Regions from separate parts of the Pseudomonas sp. P129 genome, predicted to be linked through region 1. Evidence: predicted binding sites of a transcription regulator. Region 1 holds the regulator's gene; the other holds the start of a gene.
The links. The regulator FliA, encoded in region 1, starts transcription of late flagellar genes. The targets are predictions, from matches to a motif close to CTAAAGTTTNNNNNNNNNNNGCCGNTAA.

Region 1 (3,411 bases):
ATGAAACAGCCAGCCTCGGTGAAGTCCTGAGCCTGGCGATCAGTCACGAATTACCTGTGGCCTACCTCACGGACGGACCACGCATTCCTGATGACCTGCATACCCCGCGTCGTCATCAACTGGTAAGCCGCGCGGTGAGTGTGCAAATGCAGGATGAGCCTAGTGAAGAAGCAATGGCTGATATGTTTGCTGACCTCTATCACACCCCTGGCAAGAGAGTGGGTTAAGTGATGGATATTATTGGAATGTCCCTGCGTCAACGGTCTGCCATGCGGTGTTCATTTGCGCACGTGCAGCCCTCGATGTGGTTTCGGTCTACGCAAGACAAGGTAAAGAAATAACATGGGCAGCATGCATCCCGTACAGGTTATCGCGGTGACCGGTGGCAAAGGTGGCGTCGGTAAGACTAACGTGTCAGTGAACCTTTCACTGGCCCTCGCCGAGCTCGGCCGTCGCGTCATGCTGCTGGACGCCGATCTGGGTCTGGCCAATGTCGACGTGCTGCTTGGGTTGACGCCCAAGCGCACGCTTGCCGATGTCATCGAGGGGCGTTGTGAGTTGCGCGACGTGCTGTTGCAGGGGCCGGGCGGGGTTCGGATCGTACCCGCTGCGTCCGGCACCCAGAGCATGGTGCATCTGTCGCCCGCTCAGCATGCCGGCCTGATCCAGGCGTTCAGCGAGATTGGCGACAACCTCGATGTGCTGGTGATCGACACAGCCGCCGGTATCGGCGAGTCGGTGGTCAGCTTCGTGCGCGCCGCTCAGGAAGTGCTGCTGGTGGTGTGCGACGAGCCCACGTCGATCACCGATGCCTACGCCCTGATCAAACTGCTCAACCGCGATTACGGCATGAACCGCTTCCGGGTGCTGGCCAACATGGCACAGAGCCCGCAGGAAGGGCGCAACCTGTTCGCCAAACTGACCAAAGTGACGGATCGTTTTCTCGATGTTGCGCTGCAGTATGTAGGCGCCGTGCCGTACGACGAATGCGTACGCAAGGCTGTACAGAAACAGCGCGCCGTTTACGAAGCATTCCCGCGTTCCAAATGTGCACTGGCCTTCAAGGCCATTGCCCAGAAGGTTGATACCTGGCCGTTGCCAGCCAACCCGCGGGGTCATCTCGAGTTCTTCGTTGAGCGACTCGTTCACCAGACCAGTGCAGGGCCTGTGCAATGACTGCGAGCGGCTACCAGATGTACAGCAAGACTTCCCGTAATTCACAATACGAGTTGATCGAGCGCTATGCGCCCTTGGTCAAGCGTATCGCTTATCATCTGCTGGCGCGCTTGCCGGCCAGCGTGCAGGTCGAGGATCTGATCCAGGCCGGCATGATCGGCCTGCTTGAAGTCTCCACCAAGTATGATTCCACCAAGGGTGCGAGTTTCGAGACCTATGCCGGCATCCGCATCCGTGGTGCGATGCTCGATGAAGTGCGCAAGGGGGACTGGGCGCCACGCTCGGTACACCGCAATACGCGCATGGTGAGTGACGCAATTCGGGCAATTGAAGCTAAAACCGGCCGTGACGCTAAAGATCACGAGGTTGCGGCCGAACTCCAGTTAAGTCTCGATGATTACTACGGGATTTTGAACGATACCTTGGGCAGCCGCCTCTTCAGTTTCGACGACCTGCTGCAGGACGGCGATCATGAAGGGCTGCACGAGGATGGCGCAAGCGGTTCGCTTGAGCCGTCGCGCGACCTGGAAGACGAGCGCTTCCAGGCTGCGTTGGCCGATGCAATTGCCAATCTGCCAGAGCGTGAGCGTCTGGTGTTGGCGCTGTACTACGACGAAGAGCTGAACCTCAAGGAAATCGGAGAGGTTCTGGGGGTCAGCGAATCTCGGGTCAGTCAGTTACACAGCCAGTGCGCAGCTCGTTTGCGAGGGCGTTTGGGGGAGTGGCGAGCGCGTTGACAGGCAATGTGCGGTCTATGGCCGCGCGTTGACTGCAAGCCGGCTGTGCAGAGCGTTACGTGGTAACAGGATGGACCCGTCAGAAGCCTGTCAGGCATTGCCTTGATGGGCTTGTTTCTCAGGTCTTTGCCTGTTGTTGTGCCAAGCCCGTCGTCGTTTCGTACAGCCGGGGGTGTGCTGTGCCAGTATTGAGTGAACAGCGTGTTCAGGTGCTGAACGCGTTAAAGACTGCTTGGAGGTCGAATTGGACAAGAACATGAAAATCCTCATCGTTGATGACTTCTCAACGATGCGGCGGATCATCAAGAACCTTTTGCGTGATCTGGGGTTTACCAACACATCGGAAGCGGATGATGGTCTGACCGCATTGCCGATGCTGCAGAGCGGTGCCTTTGACTTTCTGGTGACGGACTGGAACATGCCTGGCATGTCCGGTATCGATCTGCTGCGCGAAGTCCGCAAGGACGAACGCCTCAAGAGCCTTCCCGTGCTGATGGTCACTGCCGAAGCCAAGCGTGAGCAGATCATTGAAGCTGCCCAGGCTGGGGTGAACGGTTATGTAGTCAAGCCATTCACTGCCCAAGCCCTGAAAGACAAGATCGACAAGATCTTTGAACGCGTCAATAGCTGATGCAAGCCGCGAGGGCGCTATGGATAACAATGATTCGATGGCCGACTTTGAGTCGACCTTAAAAAGACACGCGCAGGAACTTGTCACCAGCCTTGAAAAGGGTCGTTTTGGTGACGCTGTGCAACTGATCCACGAACTCAATCAGACACGCGACCGCGGCCTTTATCAGGAAGTGGGCAAGCTGACTCGTGAGCTGCACAGTGCAATCGTAAACTTTCACATTGATCCGCACATGCCTCAAGCCGAGGAAGTGTCGCAGATCACGGATGCTACCGAACGCCTGTCGTATGTGGTGAGGCTGACCGAGAATGCGGCCAACCGCACCATGGACCTGGTGGAGGAGAGTACGCCGGTCATGAACGGCCTGAGTTCCGACGCCAAGGCGTTGAGCGACGACTGGGGACGTTTCATGCGCCGCGAAATCGGTGCCGAAGAGTTCCGCGAGCTGGCCAAGCGGGTCGATGGTTTTCTGACGCGTACCGAGAAGGAAACCCATCAGGTTTCCGCACATCTGAATGACATTCTGCTCGCCCAGGATTACCAGGACCTTACCGGTCAGGTCATCAAGCGTGTGACGCAACTGGTCACTGAAGTCGAGAGCAATCTGCTCAAACTGGTGCTCATGGCCAGTCATGTCGATCGCTTCGCAGGCATCGAACATGACGAACAATCCATCCTCGATGAAAAAGATCCTAAAAAACATCTCGCTCAGGGTGAAGGTCCGCAGATTCATGCCGATAAACGTGAAGACGTCGTATCCGGACAGGATGATGTAGACGATCTGCTATCGAGCCTCGGCTTCTAAGGTCTGTTGACGGTTAATTTTAGGGAGCACCCCATGAGCTTCGGCGCCGATGAAGAAATCCT
Region 2 (3,411 bases), on a different contig from region 1:
TTTGCGATTGAAGCGTTGGCAGCCAGAGTCCAGGAACTGATGGGTGCCTGAGTAAACGGCCCGGTGCAACCCTGCCCCGGGCCGTCAACATTGAGCGCTGCGCAAACCCGGTGCTAACATGCGCGACCGCCATGCAGGCAAGGGAACAACCGGGTCATGAGCAGTATCCGCGAGCGCAACAAAGAACTCATCCTGCGCGCTGCCAGCGAGGAATTCGCCGACAAGGGCTTCGCCGCCAGCAAGACCAGCGATATCGCGGCCAAAGCCGGTGTCCCCAAGCCCAACGTCTATTACTACTTCAAATCCAAGGAAAACCTCTATCGCGAGGTGCTGGAAAGCATCATCGAGCCCATTCTGCGTGCGTCGACGCCCTTCAACCCCGAAGGCGTGCCTGCCGAAGTCCTCAGCCGCTATATCCGTTCGAAAATCCAGATTTCCCGTGATCTGCCCTTCGCCTCGAAAGTGTTCGCCAGCGAGATCATGCATGGCGCCCCGCACCTGACAGCGCAGCAGATCGAACAGCTCAATGGCCAGGCACGGCACAACATCGAATGCATCCAGGCCTGGATCGACAGCGGACAGATCGCCCCGCTCGATCCTCATCACCTGATGTTCACCATCTGGGCCGCGACCCAGACCTACGCCGATTTCGACTGGCAGATCGCAACGGTCACCGGCAAGGCAAAACTGCAGGATGCCGATTACGAGGCGGCCACCCGGACCATCCTCAGGCTGGTGCTCAAAGGCTGCGAGCCGGACCGCTGAACCCACCCTGCCTTCCTGCAGACGCAAAAAACCCGCCGAAGCGGGTGGTTTTGCAACATGACCATTCCGACATCCTGTCAGTAGCCTCCTGGCAATGGTCGATCCTCCCTGATCACTGCGGCGTTCCTTCGCTGCAGCTGTTGAATTGGATCCTACATTCACTGAGGGTCAGTCGATAGAGCCAATCGCGTCTGTTGCTGTAAGCCTTTCGCCATACCCGTGTACGCCGCTAAAAAGTGTGACCGACCGCTCATGTTTGATCATGACGCGCCGAGATGCTTAAAAGGCCCTGAATCGCGCGCAGCGCGGGTCAGTGTCATCAGAAGAAAAAAAATAATGCATGGGATGCCGATCATGAGTATGCGCAGTTTGTCCATCAGCCGCCGTCTGTGGCTGATTCTTGTCGTTTCAGTACTGATGCTCTTCGTCCTTTCGGCGACGCTGCTCAGGCAACTGCATAATGACCTGTATCAGGCCAAGGCCGAGAAAACCATGCATGTGGTGCAGACGGCCAGCGGCATCCTCTCCTTCTATCAAGGGCTTGAAGCCGCCGGCGGCATGACCCGCGAGGCTGCGCAACAGCAAGCCTTGAAAGAGATAAAGAGCCTGCGTTACAGCCAGAGCGACTACTTCTGGATCAACGACCTGCGCCCGGTGATGATCATGCACCCCACCAACGCCAAGCTCGAAGGCCAGGATCTATCGACCATCAAGGACCCGGACGGCTTTGCGGTGTTCAATGAAATGGTCACGCTGGTCAAAGCCCAGGGTGCCGGGATGGTCAATTATCGCTGGCCCAAGCCCGGTGCCAGCGAGCCGGTGAAAAAGACCTCCTACGTGCAGCTGTTTCAACCATGGGGCTGGATTCTGGGGTCCGGCGTTTACGTGGATGACGTAGCGGCGGAGTTCAAGACCCAACTGTGGAACGCCGGGATGTTCATCGCCGGCATCGTGCTGATCATGGTGTTGCTGCTGGTCACGATCGTACGCAGCATTGTGCGCCCTCTCAGAGCGGCGGTCGGTGCGATGGCCAGCATTGCCAGTGGCGAGAGCGATCTGACCCGCACGCTGGAAACCCACGGCAAGGATGAAATAACCGAGCTGGGTACGCACTTCAATGCCTTTGTCGCCAAGCTGCGCAATGTCGTCGGACAGTTGCAGCACTCGGCCGTGGCGCTGGGCCAGGCCTCGACCGATCTGGGCAGCGACGCTGAACAGGCGCAGAGCCGCAGCGAGCAACAATCGCAACAGATGGACCTGGTTGCCACTGCGATCAACGAAGTGACCTACGGCGTGCAGGACGTGGCCAAGAACGCTGAACATGCCGCCAGCGAAATGCGCGATGCCGAGTCACAGGCACAGCAGGGTCAAATCAATATCGATAACAGCCTGCGCCAGATCGAACACCTCTCCAGCACCATCGGTCAGGCCGTGCAAGTGATGCAGAGCCTGGCCAGCGAGAGCACGCAGATCGGCAGCGTACTGGAAGTGATCAGTTCGATTGCCGAGCAGACCAACCTGCTGGCGCTGAACGCCGCCATCGAGGCAGCGCGTGCCGGCGAACAGGGCCGCGGCTTTGCCGTAGTGGCCGACGAAGTGCGTCTGCTGGCCCAGCGCACGCAGAAATCGACCGCAGAAATCCAGTCAATGATCGAACGCCTGCAAAAGCATTCCGATGCAGCGGTCAAGGTGATCGGTGACAGCAGCCGCTCTTCGCAGTTGACCATCGAGCAGGCCAATCAGGCCGGCCAGAGCCTGACCTCCATCAGTCAGGCGCTGCGCAACCTCAACAGCCTGAATGCATCGATCGCCAGCGCCACCCTGCAGCAGACGCACGTGGTGGATGACATCAACCAGAACGTCACCCAGGCCGCGCAACTGTCCCAGAGCACCGCACTGGCCGCCGAACAATCGACTTCGGCCAGTCTGCACCTGCGCGGGTTGAGCGAAGAGTTGAACACCTTGCTGAAGCAGTTCCGGGTTTAAATCTGCATTGTCATTGGGGTGTCACGGAACCTCGTGCGCCTCTTGTTGCCTGAGACCTGCTTATTCAACCGCTCATTAGCTGCTTATTTAATTGCAGGGGGTCACATGCGCACACTGGAACTGGCAGGCAGAACCGTACCAGTGCTGGGTCAGGGCACCTGGCACATGGGTGAAAAAGGGCATCAGCGCTCGGCAGAAATCGCCGGCCTGTGCCTCGGTATCGAACAGGGCCTGACCCTGATCGACACCGCCGAGATGTACGCCGATGGCGCTGCCGAGGAAATCGTCGGGCAAGCCATTGCCGGACAGCGGGACAAGGTATTCGTGGTCAGCAAGGTCTACCCGCACAACGCCAGCCGCGCCGGTATTCCAACCGCGTGCGAGGCCAGCCTGCGGCGCATGAACACCGACTACATCGATCTGTACTTGCTGCACTGGCCAGGCCAGTACCCGCTGACCGAGACGGTCGAGGCATTCGAGCGTCTGCGTGAAGCGGGCAAAATCGGTGCCTGGGGTGTGTCCAACTTTGATGTGCCGGACATGATCGAGCTCAACAACCCGCGTTGTGCCACCAATCAGGTGCTCTACAACCCGGAGCAGCGCGGCATCGAGTTCGACCTGATGCTGTGGAGCGCAGACCGTCATCTGCCCTTGATGGCT

Region 2: the regulator FliA is predicted to act here: its motif matches at 1,015-1,042, upstream of KBY02_RS23035 (methyl-accepting chemotaxis protein).

The regions. Positions count from the first base shown of each region.
Region 1 covers NZ_JAGPYS010000017.1:58,412-61,822, reverse strand. Annotated here, with positions in the region: gene flhF (flagellar biosynthesis protein FlhF) at 1-227, shown strand, start outside; gene fleN (flagellar synthesis regulator FleN) at 343-1,176, shown strand; gene fliA (RNA polymerase sigma factor FliA) at 1,173-1,913, shown strand; gene KBY02_RS24735 (chemotaxis response regulator CheY) at 2,170-2,544, shown strand; gene KBY02_RS24730 (protein phosphatase CheZ) at 2,564-3,349, shown strand; gene KBY02_RS24725 (chemotaxis protein CheA) at 3,383-3,411, shown strand, end outside.
Region 2 covers NZ_JAGPYS010000013.1:139,407-142,817, forward strand. Annotated here, with positions in the region: gene KBY02_RS23025 (PAS domain-containing protein) at 1-51, shown strand, start outside; gene KBY02_RS23030 (TetR/AcrR family transcriptional regulator) at 157-765, shown strand; gene KBY02_RS23035 (methyl-accepting chemotaxis protein) at 1,120-2,751, shown strand; gene KBY02_RS23040 (aldo/keto reductase) at 2,857-3,411, shown strand, end outside.